Regions from separate parts of the Ensifer fredii genome, predicted to be linked through region 1. Evidence: riboswitches for the same ligand, from Rfam matches in the RefSeq annotation. Region 1 holds a riboswitch; the other holds the start of a gene.
What was found. A riboswitch is a leader RNA that binds a small molecule or an ion and turns the genes downstream of it on or off. The one in region 1 is predicted to bind S-adenosylmethionine.
Positions count from the first base shown of each region.

Region 2: linked by a shared signal. The riboswitch ahead of metA (homoserine O-acetyltransferase MetA) and the one ahead of NXT3_RS02500 (O-succinylhomoserine sulfhydrylase) in region 1 are both predicted to bind S-adenosylmethionine.

Region 1 is NZ_CP024307.1:513,992-521,698, reverse strand. It holds gene NXT3_RS02525 (tellurite resistance TerB family protein) at 1-292, shown strand, start outside; gene NXT3_RS02520 (sterol desaturase family protein) at 428-1,240, shown strand; gene NXT3_RS02515 (transporter substrate-binding domain-containing protein) at 1,290-2,141, opposite strand; tRNA gene NXT3_RS02510 (tRNA-Gly) at 2,266-2,340, opposite strand; gene NXT3_RS02505 (2'-deoxycytidine 5'-triphosphate deaminase) at 2,435-3,532, opposite strand; SAM riboswitch at 3,608-3,686, shown strand; gene NXT3_RS02500 (O-succinylhomoserine sulfhydrylase) at 3,729-4,913, shown strand; gene NXT3_RS02495 (CDP-alcohol phosphatidyltransferase family protein) at 4,965-5,579, opposite strand; gene apaG (Co2+/Mg2+ efflux facilitator ApaG/CorD) at 5,691-6,083, shown strand; gene NXT3_RS02485 (Hsp33 family molecular chaperone) at 6,198-7,193, opposite strand; gene argF (ornithine carbamoyltransferase) at 7,598-7,707, opposite strand, start outside.
Region 2 is NZ_CP024307.1:3,784,606-3,792,312, forward strand. It holds gene trxA (thioredoxin) at 1-318, opposite strand, end outside; gene NXT3_RS18565 (prolyl-tRNA synthetase associated domain-containing protein) at 380-889, opposite strand; tRNA gene NXT3_RS18570 (tRNA-Gly) at 1,142-1,216, shown strand; gene NXT3_RS32475 (PIN-like domain-containing protein) at 1,552-2,217, shown strand; gene NXT3_RS18580 (aldose epimerase family protein) at 2,251-3,267, opposite strand; gene NXT3_RS18585 (vWA domain-containing protein) at 3,350-4,534, opposite strand; gene metA (homoserine O-acetyltransferase MetA) at 4,534-5,457, opposite strand; SAM riboswitch at 5,519-5,596, opposite strand; partial or broken gene NXT3_RS33285 (NUDIX hydrolase) at 5,758-6,234, opposite strand; gene NXT3_RS18600 (AAA family ATPase) at 6,231-7,070, opposite strand; gene NXT3_RS18605 (RidA family protein) at 7,119-7,499, opposite strand; gene leuD (3-isopropylmalate dehydratase small subunit) at 7,511-7,707, opposite strand, start outside.

The DNA.
Region 1 (7,707 bases):
GCCGGCCTTCGACGGTTTCGAGGAAGACCGCCTGATCCATATCGGCCGCGAGTGCGCGGCCCAGCTCGCCGCGCCTGAAGGCCTCGACGTGACGCTCGAAATGGTTCGCGAATCGCTGCCGCAGCGCCACTACGAAACCGCCTACGCTCTTGCCGTCGAGATCGCCGCCGCTGATCAACGCATCCGCACCGAGGAAATCCGGCTGTTGCAGCTGTTGCGCGACCGTCTCGCCCTCGACAAGCTCACCTGCGCGGCGATCGAGCGCGGCGCGCTTGCCCGCTTTCGCAAGTAACGGCAACGTGTCTTTGCCCTTTCTCGGCAATGGTCATACCGTCGTCCTGTCGCCTCTTTCCTTAAAAGCCGCCTCTAGGAAGGAAGCGGCGATTCAAAGTGAACAAGCGGCCATAGGATCGGCGTGAAGAGTGAAATGCTTTTCCTTGGAATTGCTGAGCCGGTCTGGCGGCTCGGTGCCTTTGCGGTAATCTTCGCCGCGCTAGCAGCACTCGAACTGCTGCATCCGCGGCTCGAAAGGCCGGAACTGCTGCGGGCACTCAAGGCGCGTCGCTGGGCCACCAACCTGTCGATTCTTCTGCTCTCCTCCCTGCTAATGCGCATCGTCTTTCCGGCCGCCGCGACAGGCGTCGCGATCTGGGCCGGCTTGCGCGGCTATGGCCTCCTCCCAGCACTCGGCGTGACGGCGCCGCTTGCCGGTCTCCTGGCCTTCGTCGCACTTGATTTTGCCGTCTGGCTGGAGCACGTGGTGTTTCACAAACTGCCCATCTTATGGCTGATCCACCGGGTGCATCACGCCGACCCCGGGGTGGACGTCACGACGGCGCTGCGCTTCCACCCGCTGGAGATCCTGCTTTCGATGGCTTGGAAAAGCGCGGTCATCATCGCTCTCGGGGCGCCGGCACTCTCGGTGCTGGTCTTTGAAATCGTCCTCAATGCCGCCGCGATGTTCAACCACGCCAACCTGCGACTGCCGCCAAAATTTGACGGGGTCTTGCGGCTGCTGATTGTCACACCCGACATGCACCGCATCCATCACTCCGTGGAAAAGCGGGAAACGGATTCGAACTACGGCTTCAATCTCTCTCTTTGGGATCGACTGTTTTCGACCTATGTGGCACAGCCGGCAAGCGGCGACGACGGGATCGAGACCGGCTTAAGGGCCTTTGGACGCAGCGAGCCGACAAAGCTCGTCTGGTCGCTGATGCTGCCGTTCCGGCGCGGGTAAACGAGACGGGAGCAGGCCCTGCTTGCCAGCCGAGCCCGGCCGCTTGGCGTCAGTAGATGCCGTTCGGAAAATAGCGCAGGTAAATCTCTTCGAGCCTGCCGCTGCGCGAAAGCGCCAAGAGCGCATGGTCGATCGCCTGCGTCAAAGCGGGCTCGGTCGTGCGGTTCATGATCGTCAGCCCTTCGCCCAGAAAGCGCTCGGAAAAATAGGCGCCGTCCATCAGGGCGCAGCATCCCGCGGCGACGCTGCCGGAGACCCAGAAGGAGAGCTGCATGGCATCGGAGAAGGCGGCCGTCACGGCGCCCTCCCGCAGGGCGTTCAGTAGGGCCTGTCGGTCGGGGTAGGCTTTGGCCTCGAGCTTCGGGAAGAAGGCCTTCAGCATCGCTTCATGCGTCGTTCCGGCCACGGCCCCGACCGGCTTGCCGACGAGGTCGTCCGGTCTCTGAACCCCCTCGGCAGCCTTCCTGTTGAGGGCGAAACGGGCCGGCAGTTGCAAGAAGGCCCTGGAGAAGGCGAAACGCCGCCTTAGTTCCGGCGTCACGGCGATGCCGGCGACGATCGCCTCGCCCTGGCCCTGTTCGAGCGCCGGCATCAGTTCGGGATAGGTCACCGCCTGGATCTGGCATTTCGGTTCGATCTCCAGCTCGCGGCAGATTTCCCGGGCGAGATCGACGTGGAATCCCGAAAGCTTGCCCGACTGATCGATAAAATTGAAAGGCGGGAAATCGACCGTGGTGAGGAAGCGCAGCCGAGCCAGGCCGGTCAGATCGGGCTTGGCGATGCGCTCGCGGGCATCGAACAGCAGCGGCAGGTCCTTCGGCGCGCCGCCCGCCGCGGATGCGACGAGCACCGCCGCGACCGCCAGCAGCCCGATAGTTTTGTGAAAGGAAGCGCGCGTCATTACCATCCGATTCGCAAGCATTGAGCGGAACTTAGCGGGATGCTGCAGCGCTGACCATAGGCCGGCCCTCGGCAGGGCCGCGCATTCTTAAAGCCGGTCGGGCGAATACGGAAGGAAGGGAAAATGGAGCGGGTGATCGGGATCGAACCGACGACATCAAGCTTGGGAAGCTGGCGTTCTACCACTGAACTACACCCGCGTCTGAAGCGGAAATTTCCCCAATGGTCGCGATCTGTCAAGCGTCTAGATGATTCACTGCTCTATTGGAGCAGTGAATCATCCAGCTATTGGGCTCACTCGGCGCGAAAATGCTTGGAAAGCTTCAGGCCCTGCGCCTGGTAGTTCGAGCCGAGATCGATGCCGTAAAGACCTTCCGGACGCTCCAGCATGTGCTCGTAGATCAGCCGGCCGACGATCTGCCCGTGTTCGAGGATGAAGGGCACTTCGTGGCTGCGGACCTCGAGTACTGCGCGGCTGCCGCTGCCGCCGGCTGAGGCGTGGCCGAACCCCGGATCGAAGAAGCCGGCATAATGGACGCGGAACTCGCCGACCAGCGGATCGAAGGGCGTCATTTCGGCGGCGTAGAGCGGCGGCACATGAACTGCCTCGCGCGACACGAGGATGTAAAACTCGTCCGGATCGAGGATCAGGTCGTCGCGGCCGCGGCTATAGAGCGGCTCCCAGAAATCAAAAACGGCGTGCTCCGCCTTCTTGTCGACGTCGACCACCGACGTGTGATGCTTGCCGCGATAGCCGATCAGGCCGTCCGGGCCGGTGCCCTTGAGGTCGATCGACAGCGCAATGCCGCCGCCGGTGATGTTGGGCCGCTCGCTGGCGACGAGCACGTCGCTTTCGTGCAAGCCCAGCAGTTCTTGCTCGGAAAGAACGGAGTGGCCGACGCGGAAACGGATCTGCGAGAGACGCGAGCCGCGGCGAACGACGATCGGAAAGGTCCGCGGACTGATCTCGAGATAAAGCGGCCCGCTGTAGCCGGCGGGGATCTTGTCGAACTCCTGCGCCCTATCGGTGATGACGCGCGTGAAGATGTCAAGGCGACCGGTCGAACTCTTCGGATTGGCCGACGCCGACATGGTCTCCGGCAGCGTCAGGCTCTCCATCAGCGGCACGATATAGACGCAGCCGGTTTCCAGCACCGCGCCCTCGCGAAGATCGATGACGTGCAGCTTCAGGCGGTCGAGCTTGTCGGCGACGAGATGCGCCGGTCCCGGCATGAAGCTCGCCCGGACGCGAAACGCCTTGGATCCGAGCCGAAGATCGAGGCTCGCCGGCTGGATCTGGTCATCATCCAGCGGCTTCTCGCTCTTCAGACGTCCCGTGGCAAACAGCGCGGCAATTGCGCGGTCGGCCAAAATCCCTGTGTCGCGGCCCATTCCGATCCTCATTCTCAGTTGCCAGACAAAACCAAACTCCGGGAATTGACGCAAGCGCGGCCAGGCAGTATTGGAGCTTTATCCCGTGGTGATTTGGCCGGTCGGCTTGCAGCCACGTTAAACAAGTAGCTAAAAAGGCCGGGTGTCAAACCGGTCGTTTCGCGGCCGGTTTTTTTGTTCTGAAGGTGATCGTCGCATGAGCAAGACCTGGCGCCCGGCAACCCAACTCGTCCACGGCGGGACCACCCGCTCGCAGCACGGCGAGACCTCGGAAGCGATCTTCCTGACACAGGGCTTCGTCTACGAAAGCTCGGAAGCGGCGGAAGCCCGCTTCAAGGGCGAGACCGACGGCTTCATCTATGCCCGCTACGGAAGCCCGACCAACGACATGTTTGAGAAGCGCATGTGCATGCTCGAAGGCGCCGAGGATGCGCGCGCCACGGCCTCCGGTATGGCGGCGGTTTCGGCGGCGATCCTCTGCCAGGTCAAGGCGGGAGACCACATCGTCGCCGCCCGCGCCCTCTTCGGCTCCTGCCGCTGGGTGGTCGAAACGCTCGCTCCGAAATACGGCGTCGAATGCACGCTGGTCGACGGCCGCGAGCTTGCCAACTGGGAAAAGGCGGTGCGGCCGAACACCAAGGTCTTCTTCCTCGAGAGCCCGACCAACCCGACGCTGGAGGTGATCGACATCGCCGGCGTCGCCAGGCTCGCCGACCAGGTGGGCGCCAAGCTCGTGGTCGACAATGTCTTCGCGACGCCGCTCTTCCAGAAGCCGCTGGAGCTGGGCGCCCATGTCGTCGTCTATTCCGCCACCAAGCATATCGATGGCCAGGGCCGCTGCCTCGGCGGCGTCGTGCTTGCCGACAAGGAATGGATCGACGAGAACCTGCACGACTATTTCCGCCACACCGGCCCTGCCATGTCGCCCTTCAACGCCTGGACGTTGCTCAAGGGCATCGAAACGCTGCCGCTGCGCGTCAGGCAGCAGACGGAAAACGCCCGCCGCATCGCCGACTTCCTCGCTGAGCAGCCCCAGGTGGCGCGCGTCATCTATCCGGGCCGCAAGGACCATCCGCAGGCCGACATCATCGCCAAGCAGATGACCGGCGGCTCGACGCTGGTCGCCTTCGAGCTGAAGGGCGGCAAGGATGCGGCCTTCGCGCTGCAGAACGCCCTTGAGATCGTGCGGATTTCCAACAATCTCGGCGATTCCAAGAGCCTGATTACACATCCGGCGACGACGACGCACAAGAACCTCACCGACGAGGCCCGTACCGAACTCGGCATCTCGGCCGGAACCGTACGGTTCTCGGCCGGGATCGAAGACAGCGACGACCTTGTCGAGGATTTCGCCAAGGGACTGAAGTCGATCCGCGCCTGAACCGTCCAATTTCAGGTGACCTCAGCCGCCCGGCCCCGCCGGGCGGCTTTTTCATGACCCGTCACGAAAGGTGAGACGCGCGAGAACGATGCGCGACAGGGCAGTGTAGAGGCATAGGACGGCGAATATCGCCGCCAGCACAGGGAACCGGTGCGGAAACAGGCAGACGGCCACGAAGAAGACGATCGTCTCGGTCGCCTCCGCAAGCCCGGTGGTGAAGTAGATCGACTTCGCACCACGGATCTCGGTCGACAGTGCGCGCTTCTCGGCGATCGCGGCGAAGGCGAGGAAGCTCGAGCCGTTGACATAGAAAGCGAAGAGCAAGAGCCCCCCGGCAAACCCGTTGGCCGCCGGATCGGCGGCGATGAAGGCCAGCGGGATCGCGCCATAGAAGGCGAAGTCGAGAACGATGTCGAGAAAACCGCCGAAATCGGTCTTGCGGCTCGCGCGCGCCACTGCCCCGTCGAGGCCGTCGCAAAGCCGGCTCAGGAGAATGAGAGCCGCACCCGCCACGTAGTAATGCAAGGCAATCAGGACGGCCGCGGCAAGTCCAAGACAAAGGCCGGCGACCGTGACCGCATCGGCGCCCAAGCCCCGCTTGGCGAGGGCGGCGCCGAGCCGGTTCAGGATAGGATCGAGATGCCTGCGCGCCGCGCCGTCGAGCATATTCCCCTGCCTTGCGTGAAAATCGTAAGGACCCGTATAATCCTGCCGTTATTCTTCACGAAACCTTATCGCTGTATGATACTCGAGCAGTTTTGAAACAGGATGTCGAACATGTACCGTGCGCTGACACGCGACATAGAGGTCACGGTGGAGCCGTACTATCTCGAAGAACAATCGGATCCGGATGATAGCCGCTATGTCTGGGGCTACCGCATCGTCATCTCGAACCATTCCGAAATCGCGGTTCGGCTGATGACCCGCTACTGGCACATCACCGACGAGAACGGCCAGGTGGACGAGGTCAGCGGTCCAGGCGTCATCGGCGAGCAGCCGCTGCTCAATCCCGGCGACACCTACGAATATTCCTCCGGCTGCCCGCTCGACACCCCCTCCGGCGTCATGTTCGGCCACTACAGCATGGAGGCCGAAGACGGAGAGACCTTCAATGTCGCCATCCCCGCCTTCTCGCTCGATTCTCCCGGACTGGTGCGGACGCTGAACTAAAGCCCGTCGCGTTCAAACGTATTCACGCGGCGCGCCTTAGGTCTTTGTTTTTGTGCATGTCGTTATCCCAAAACCGCTGCACACTTTTGGGCGACATGCATTAGCCGCCCGCCTTTATTGAGATCGCACCTCGCTCGCCTCGAAGCGATAGTCGGTGGAGCAGAACTCGCAGGTGACCTTGATCTCGCCGTCCTCGATGCTGTGCTCGATATCCTCCTCGCTCAGTCCCTCCAGGACCTCGCGTATCTTGTCACGCGAGCAGCTGCAGCGATCGTAGACGGCCTGCGGCTGGTAGACGCGCACGCCCCGTTCGTGGAACAGACGATATAGCAGACGCTCGGTGCCGACGGTAGGATCGGTCAGCTCGTCGGAATCGATCGTATCCACCATCACCTTGGCTTCCGCCCAGAGATCGTCTTCCTCGAAGAGCAGGCTGGCGTCGCCGTCATCGCCATCGCCGCCAGGCAGATCCGGCTGGCGCATGCGCTCGGACGCCTCGGGCAGGAACTGCGCCACCATGCCGCCGGCGCGCCAGCGATGCCGCGGCTTGCCGTTTTCGTCCCGGTCGAGCAGTTCGGCGACGGCGAGGCGAACCTTGGTCGGTATCTGTTCCGATTGGCGGAAATAGACCGCAGCGATCTCTTCGAGCGTCGCGCCGTCAAGCGCGACAATGCCCTGGTAGCGCTGGGTATGGGCGCCCTGGTCGATGGTGAAGGCAAGGATGCCGTTGCCGAGCAGTTCGTGCGGCTGCGAGCGGCCGCCCTTCTCGGCGGCGGCAAGCGCTTCCTCGTCGTAGCGCGCATAGGCGCGGACCCGATCCGGGGTGGAGAAATCGGCAACGACGAGATCGACCGGCCCATCGCCCTGGGTCTGGACGATCAGCTTGCCGTCGAACTTGAGCGAGGTACCGAGCAGGACCGTCAGCACGACGGTTTCGGCAACCAGCCGCGCCACCGGCAGCGGGTAGCTGTGCCGCTCGAGGATAGCGTCGAGCATCGGGCCGAGCTGCACGGCTCGGCCACGCACGTCGAGGCCCTCGACCTGGAAGGGAACGACGTGGTCGTCACCGGCAAAATCGAACTCGCCAAGTCCCGGTGCTGTCTCTGTCATCGTTTGCTCCTTGCATGGATCACAGCGGCCAAGCAACCCGCCGTCGCCGTGATCGAACTTCCATCCTGCGGATGCAAGAGCAGCCGCGCACACCCTGCCGTTCGTTGCACCGCTGCGTCTCGATCGAGAGGCGCAACGTTCGCATGACACCGTGCATTGCTCGTGACATCGAGAGCGCCGATCGACGCACTCCGTCTCTAACTGCCGCTTATCCTATTTGATCCCGGCATGGACCGATTTGTCCAGCAGGCAAGCGCGGCTCCGGAAGCGCCCCGTATGCGGCGGATCCGCTGAAACGCGCTGTGGCGAGAAACGGCGCAGCGGCCGAACTCTCCCGCACATCGCCTAGATCGTGTCACCGCTCTCCGATTTCAATAGCCCGGCCTGGCCCTCGAACGGTCCCGTCAGACGGCACCCAGGCACCAGGCGAGGATCGACTTCTGCGCGTGCAGCCGGTTCTCGGCCTCGTCGAAGACGACCGACTGCGGGCCGTCGATGACCTCGTCGGTGACTT
Region 2 (7,707 bases), 700 kb from region 1:
GCCGAGCTGTCCGGCGATCGACGGATGGTCGTCGATGTTCATCTTGACGAGCTTGACGCGGCCGGCGGCTTCCTTGACCACCTTCTCGATGACCGGCGTCAGCTGTTTGCAGGGGCCGCACCAGGGTGCCCAGAAATCGACCAGCACCGGCTGCTGGCGCGAGGCCTCGAGCACGTCGCGGGCGAAGGCGGCGGTGGTCGTCTCCTTGATCAGGTCGCCGGCGACCGCGGCATTCGGTGCCGGCTGCCCGCCGAACGAGGCCGAGGCCGTCATCTGGTTGCCGAAGGAACCTGCATAGGGATTGTCGCTACCGCCCATTCTTCTCTCTCCTCGCGGGCTTGCCGCCCGACTTGATGCTTTCCGCACCAAAGATCGTATGTCAGGCCGTCACTTTCAAGACAAGCGGCTCGTGTCCGGTCGCCTCCATGAAGCGCAGCATATCGGTGGCGGCGATCGAGGTCGTCTGGTCGTTCGAGAGCGGGTGGCAGTTGATCGTGTCGAATTCCATCAGCCCCTCGTCGAGAATGATCTTCACCTTGCCCGAGGTGTCGTTGATCGCGCCGAAGGCGGTCACGGCGCCGGGGATCACGCCCAGATATTCCATCAGCTTCTCCGGCTTGCCGAAGGAGACCTTGCTGGCCGCGCCGATGGTCTGATGAATGGTCTTCAGGTCCACCGTCGCATTCTCCTCGACGGTCAGCAGGAAATAATTGTCCTTTTTGTCCTTCAGGAACAGGTTTTTTGTATGTCCGCCGGGAATTTCATCGCGCAGCGCCACCGATTCGGCGACGGTAAAGACCGGCTGATGCTGCTTCGTCCTGTGCTCGATACCGAGTTCGTCGAGAAAGCGGAATAGGTCTTCCGCGGATTTCGGCTGTGCCTCGCTCATCATCTTGATCCTTCCGACGGCTTTAGATTTTGTCCTGCTTTACGAGGAAGGGCCGGCTTACGCAATCTCAAGGGCGGCCAACGGCGGGGGATCGCGGCATGGCGGCCTTTTGGGATTAGCCCGAAAAAATTCTTGCCTTCCGCGCCATTTCCCTGTTGCATTTGAAAAATCGATAGGCCATATAGCGCCGGTCGCCGCAAGACGGGGCGGCAACCCACGGTCCACAGACTACCCCGGACCTGGGTCTGATGAGCGGGTGTAGCTCAGGGGTAGAGCACAACCTTGCCAAGGTTGGGGTCGAGGGTTCGAATCCCTTCGCCCGCTCCAGTTTTCTCAAAGATTATCAGCAGCTTTCTAGCAGCTTTTGCCTGTCTAAAACGCGTCCTAACAAGCTCACTGTCAGCGCTCGCGAGCACTTGCTTAAAGTTGTTGACAGGAATCTCGTTTATTGAATCTATGGGCGTAGGAGATTTCGGGATGAGCTACCTGATAGGAGTGGGACTATACACGCCTGCGGAAGCAGGACGCCTCCTTCACGTGCCCGCGTCGAAAATCTCTCGATGGCTGCGCGGACACTCCGCCAGGGTTCTACGTACGCACCGCTCTGGGCTCCGGCAATCAATCTTGGTGATGATCGGTTGGTGCTCGACTTCAGAGACCTGATGGAAATCAGAGTTGCAGACGCGTTCATTCGAGCAGGTATTTCAGCAATAAAGGTGCGCGCTGCAATTCAGATTGCCCGTGAGGAGCTCGGCCGCGACCACCCTCTTTCTACCGACCGATTTCGGACTGATGGACGTAAGATATTCTTGCACGTCATCGAGACCGACCCCGACGGCCAGGAACGAGAACGCCTGCTGAACATGGCCTTTGACGTGCCCGAATCATCGGTGCGCCGCGCCGTGGAATTTGAAGGTTCTCTCAGTCAGCGGATGGTGAAGGTTCTGTTCGACAACTGCACCTCGCCAGTTCTCGCCTCAACATTACATGGTTTCATAAGTCACTTTGGCCACTCGGCCCTGCACATCAAAGATCTCTCCGGCTTACCGCGCGGGCGAAATTCCACCGATTTGGAATGGATAGAATTTTTGCGCACCTCAGCGGAATCGTGGATGTTCATCACCGGAGATACCCGAGTTCTCAGAAATTCGGCAGAACGAGCAGCACTACGCTCCGCTGGGTTACACGGCTTTGTCTTGGCGCCCGCCTATCAAAAATCGCCTATGCACATGGTGGCAGCGACAATCGTTTCCAGATGGCCTTGCCGCACCTTCGATGCACGAGTTCCGATCGGCAAACACACGAAGCTTCGCTCTCTCCCTCTTTGAGCACCTTTAGATACTTCGCGCTATATATCCGTTTCAGCTCTTGGCGAAAACGTAGTCCGTCTCTTGCCGGAGCACCTCACCCGGCCTCAGCACACCATTCGGAAAACCTCGGTGGTTCACCGCATCGGGCCAGACTTGCGTCTCGAGGCAGAAGCCGGCGAAGGGGCCGTAGCGGCGGCCTTCGAGGCCAGAGACCGGCACGTTCAGTTTGGATCCGGTGTAAAGCTGGACGCCGGGCTCGGTCGTCCGCACCTCCAGCGAGACGCCGGAATTGATGCTGCGCACCAGCGCCACCGAGCGCTTCCGCATGCGCTCCGGCGAGAGGCAGAAATTATGGTCATAGGCGATCCTGTCGCCTTGCATCTGGCGCTTGAGCGAGGTCATCTCGCGGAGGTCGAAGGCAGTGCCGGCGACGGGGCGGATTTCGCCGGTCGGGATCAGCCGCTCGTCCGTCGGCAGGTAATGGTCGGCGGCGATCATGATGTCATGGCCGCGCGCGTCCTCGCCGCCGTCGAGATTGAAATAGCTGTGCTGGCAGACATTGGCGAGCGTCGGCGCGTCGGTCTCGGTTTCGTAGAGGACGTTCAGCGTGCCGCCCGGCTTCAGCGCATAGGTGCAGGTCACCGTGCAGTTGCCGGGATAGCCGGCGCGGCCATCGGGATCGGTGATCCGGAGCGTCACGCTGCCCTCCGCCCGGTCGAGGATCGTCCAGTTGCGCTTGCCGATATTGTCGCTGCCGCCGTGCAGATGTGTGACGCCCTTCTCGTTGAGCTCGAGTTGATAGGCCTTGCCGTCGAGCATGAAGCCCCCGTCGCCGATGCGGTTGGCGTTGCGCCCGGGCGTGGCGCCGAAATAGGAGGAGTGGGCCGGATAGCTTTGGAAATCCTCAAAGCCGAGCACGAGCGGCGCCTGATGGCCGTCAAGCCGCAGGTCCTGGATGACCGAGCCCCAGGTCAAAACCCTGGCGGTCAGCCCGCCGCCCGTGAGCGTCAGCCGATGCACCGGTTCGCCGGACGGCAGGTGGCCGAAGATTTCCGTGTCGGTGCTCATCGTTTCTCCCCTCGCGACATCATCCAAGCGGGCGACAAACTGCGTCATTTCCGGCGGGGCGGCAACCGGAAAGTCACACTTTTCAACGCGACAATTCTTTGGTCGCCGCCTGCAGGCCGGCGAGCGTCAGCGGGAACATCCGCCCGTGAAAGAGCGCGCGGATCACGCCGATCGAATGGGTATGGCGCCAATGGCTCTCCGGCACCGGGTTGAGCCAGATCGACCGCGGGAAATGCGCCGTCAGGCGCTCGAGCCAGAGCGCCCCCGCTTCGTCGTTCCAGTGCTCGACCGAGCCGCCCGGATGGCTGATCTCGTAGGGGCTCATCGCGGCGTCGCCCACGAAGATGGCGCGGTAATCGCTGCCATAGGTGCGCAGGACCTCCGTGGTGCGGGTAATGTCGGCGCGGCGGCGGCGATTGTCCTTCCACAGGCCCTCATAGACGCAATTGTGGAAGTAGAAATAGTCCATCTGGCGGAACTCGGCGCGGGCCGCCGAGAACAGCTCCTCGACGATGCGGATGTGGTCGTCCATCGATCCGCCGACGTCGAAGAACATCAGGAGCTTGACGGCATTGCGGCGCTCCGGCCGGGTGACCACGTCGAGATAGCCGTGCTCGGCGGTGGAACGGATCGTGCCGGAGAGGTCGAGTTCGTCGGCCGCCCCTTGGCGCACCCAGCGCCTGAGCCGCTTCAGCGCCACCTTGATGTTGCGGGTACCGAGCTCGACTGTGTCGTCGTAGTCCTTGAACTCGCGCCGGTCCCAGACCTTGACCGCACGCCGATGCCGCGAGCCTTCCTGGCCGATCCTGATACCTTCGGGATTGTAGCCATAGGCGCCGAAGGGCGAGGTGCCGGCCGTGCCGATCCATTTCGAGCCGCCCTGGTGACGGCCGGTCTGCTCGGCAAGCCGCTGGCGCAGCGTCTCCATCAGCCTGTCGAAACCGCCGAGCGCCTCGACGAGCTTCTTCTCCTCCTCGGTCAGATATTTCTCGGCGAGCTTCTTCAGCCACTCCTCGGGGATCGCCACTTCGGCAACATTCTGCGACGGGGAAACCGCTTCGAGCCCGGCGAAGCAATGCCGGAACACCCGGTCGAAACGGTCGATGTAGCGCTCGTCCTTGATCAGCGCCGTGCGCGCCAGAAAATAGAAGGCCTCCACGTCGAAAGCGGCGATCCCCTTCTCCATTCCCTCGATCAGCGACAGAAACTCCCGAAGCGTCACCGGGATCTTCTCTGCCTTCAGTTCAAGGAAGAAGGGAATGAACATCACTCTCCGCTGCCGATCTTTTCGAGCTCGTAAGGCGTCGTCTGGTACATCTCGTTGATCCAGTTGCCGAAGAAAAGATGCGCATGGCTGCGCCAGCGGTTCTGCGGCGGCAGGGTCGAATCATTGTGCGGGAAATAGTCGTGCGGCAGCTTGATCGGCACGCCGGCGTCCACGTCGCGGAAATATTCGTCTGAGAGCGAGGTGGAATCATATTCGACGTGATTGAACATATAGAGCCGGTTGCCCTTCTTCTCGTGCACCAGGCAGACGCCCATCTCCCTCGATTCCATCAGGATCTCGAGACCCGGCACCCGGTCGATATCAGCGCGGCGTACCTCCGTCCAGCGCGACACGGGGACGGCGAAATCGTCGGAAAAGCCGTTCAGATAGACGGAGGAGGGCTTGAGATTCTGATGACGATAGACGCCGAAGGCCTTTTCCTTGAGCGGATATTTCGGCACGCCGTGGAAGTGGTAGATCGCCGCCATCGCGCCCCAACAGACGTTCAGCGTCGAATGCACATGCGTTTCGGTCCAGTCGAAAATCCGCTGCAGCTCGTCCCAATAGGTGACCTCTTCATAGTCGAGCGTCTCGACCGGGGCGCCGGTGATGATGAAGCCGTCGAACTTGCGGCCCTTCACCTCCTCCCAGGTCTCGTAAAAGGCGAAGAGATGCTCTTCTGGCGTGTTCTTCGGTCGATAGCCGCCGATGCGCACCAGCGTCAGTTCCACCTGCAGCGGCGTCGCGCCGATCAGCCGGGCGATCTGGATCTCCGTCTTGATCTTGTTCGGCATCAGGTTCAAGAGCCCGATCTGCAGCGGGCGGATGTCCTGGCGGACCGCCGCCGTCTCGGTCATCACCCGCACGCCCTCGTTGACGAGCGTTTCAAAGGCAGGCAGCGTATCGGGAATCTTGATGGGCATGGGTCCACTCGATCAATACAAAAAAACCGGCGGCGAGATGATCGCGACCGGTCCTCGGAAATCCGTTCTTTCCTCGGCCCTTTAGCGATTTCTTTAACGTGGCTGCAAGCCGGCCGGCCAAATCACCACAGGATCGTTTGATAGCGTGGCGCCGGGCAGGTGGTCAATGGAAAAGGAGTCTTGGGGTTTGCGGCCCCTCATCCGGCCTGCCGGCCACCTCTCCCCGTTCAACGGGGAGAAGGGACTCGCGGCGGCGCCCAAGCTCTCCCCCCCCCCCGCGAGCGGGGGCTAGTCCTCGGGTTAAGCCCGAGGAGAGGGGCAAACCCGAGGAAAAGGGCGAAGCGTCGCGTACTGCAGCAAGTCCAGACCTTCCTGCATTCCGTACCCCAGACGCGTGACGGCCTTGTCGGGGCTCATCCAAAAGAAGCAGAAGCGGATCGGCGCTCCACCGCCGTCCAGCGTCATTTCGTGATGCAGTCATGTTTGCCGCTGTTCGCCTTCAAGGGCGACGTGGAAATAGTGGCGGCGATGGCAGATTTCCCTATCACCTTTCCCGTAGCGAAAATCCCGGGTGGCGAATTGCGTCGCCGTGTCCGGCAGCGTGAGCCCGGTCTCCTCGAAAAATTCCCGACGGGCCGCGCCTTCCGGGCTCTCGCCAGGCTCAATCGTGCCGCCCGGCACCTGCAGCTCGATTTCGGGAAAATCCGGTTCGTCGAAGACCAGCAGCGAACCCCGCCAGGTGGCGTAGATCAGGACCTTTTGCGCGTCCGGGCTCATGCGTCGCGGCGCGCCATGAAGGCCAGGCGCTCGAACAGGTGCACGTCCTGCTCGTTCTTTAAAAGGGCGCCGTGCAGCTTCGGCAGCATCGATTTTGGATCGGCGCGCAGGTCGGCCGGATCGATCTCATCGGCGACCAGAAGGCGGATCCAGTCGAGAGCCTCGGAGGTCGAGGGCTTCTTTTTGAGCCCCGGCACCTCGCGGATGCCGTAGAAGGCGGCAAGGGCCGCCGATAGCAGGGTCTTGCGGATGCCCGGATAGTGGACCTCGACGATGCGGGCGAGCGTCTCGGCATCGGGAAAGCGGATATAGTGGAAGAAGCAGCGGCGCAGGAAGGCGTCCGGCAGTTCCTTTTCGTTGTTCGAAGTGATGACGACGATCGGCCGGTGCCGCGCGCGGATCGTCTCGCCGGTCTCGTAGACATGGAACTCCATCCGGTCGAGTTCCTGCAAGAGGTCGTTGGGAAATTCAATGTCCGCCTTGTCGATCTCGTCGATCAGCAGCACCACCTTTTCCGACGCCTCGAAAGCCTGCCAGAGCTTGCCCTTGCGGATATAGTTCTTCACGTCGTTGACGCGGGCGTCGCCGAGCTGGCTGTCGCGCAGCCGCGAGACGGCGTCGTAATCGTAGAGCCCCTGCTGCGCCTTGGTGGTCGATTTGACGCTCCACTCTATGAGGTCGAGGCCAAGTGCCGCGGCGATCTGGCGGGCGAGCTCGGTCTTGCCGGTGCCTGGCTCGCCCTTGACGAGCAGCGGCCGCTCCAGCCTTATCGCCGCATTGACGGCGACCATCAGGTCCTTTTCGGCAATATAGTCGGCGGTGCCTTCAAACTGCATGGACCTGCTACTCTCGAGGTTGATGAATGCGCGAAAACCGATCCCGCCTCACCCGCGAAATGCCGTGACCTCGATTTCGATCAGCATTTCCGGGCGGATCAGGTCGCAAACGACCATCGTCGCGGCTGGGCGGATCTCGCCGAAAACCCCGCCGAAAATCGGGAAGACCCGGTCGGCGAAGCTGGCGTCGGTGACGTAGTAATGATTGCGCACGACGTCCGAGAGCGAGAAGCCGGCTTCCTTCAGCGCAGCCTCGATCGTCTTCAGGCAGTTGCGCGCCTGTTCCTCGACCGTCTTCGGCATGGTCATGCTGGCGTAGTCGTAGCCGGTCGTGCCGGAGACGAAGCACCAGTCGCCCTTGACGACGGCACGCGAATAGCCTGCCGTCTTCTCGAAGGGCGATCCGGTCGAAATCAGCCTGCGCGTCATCCGCGAGCCGTTCAGGCCCAGGGGCGCGATGCGGCGGTCGACTTCTCGAAGCTGTCGATGGCGCCCGCCTTTTCGAGCGTCAGGCCGATGTCGTCGAGGCCGTTCAGCAGGCAATGGCGCTTGAAGGCATCGATCTCGAACTTGATCGAACCGCCGTCCGGGCCGGTGATTTCCTGGGCTTCCAGATCGACAGACAAGACGGCATTGG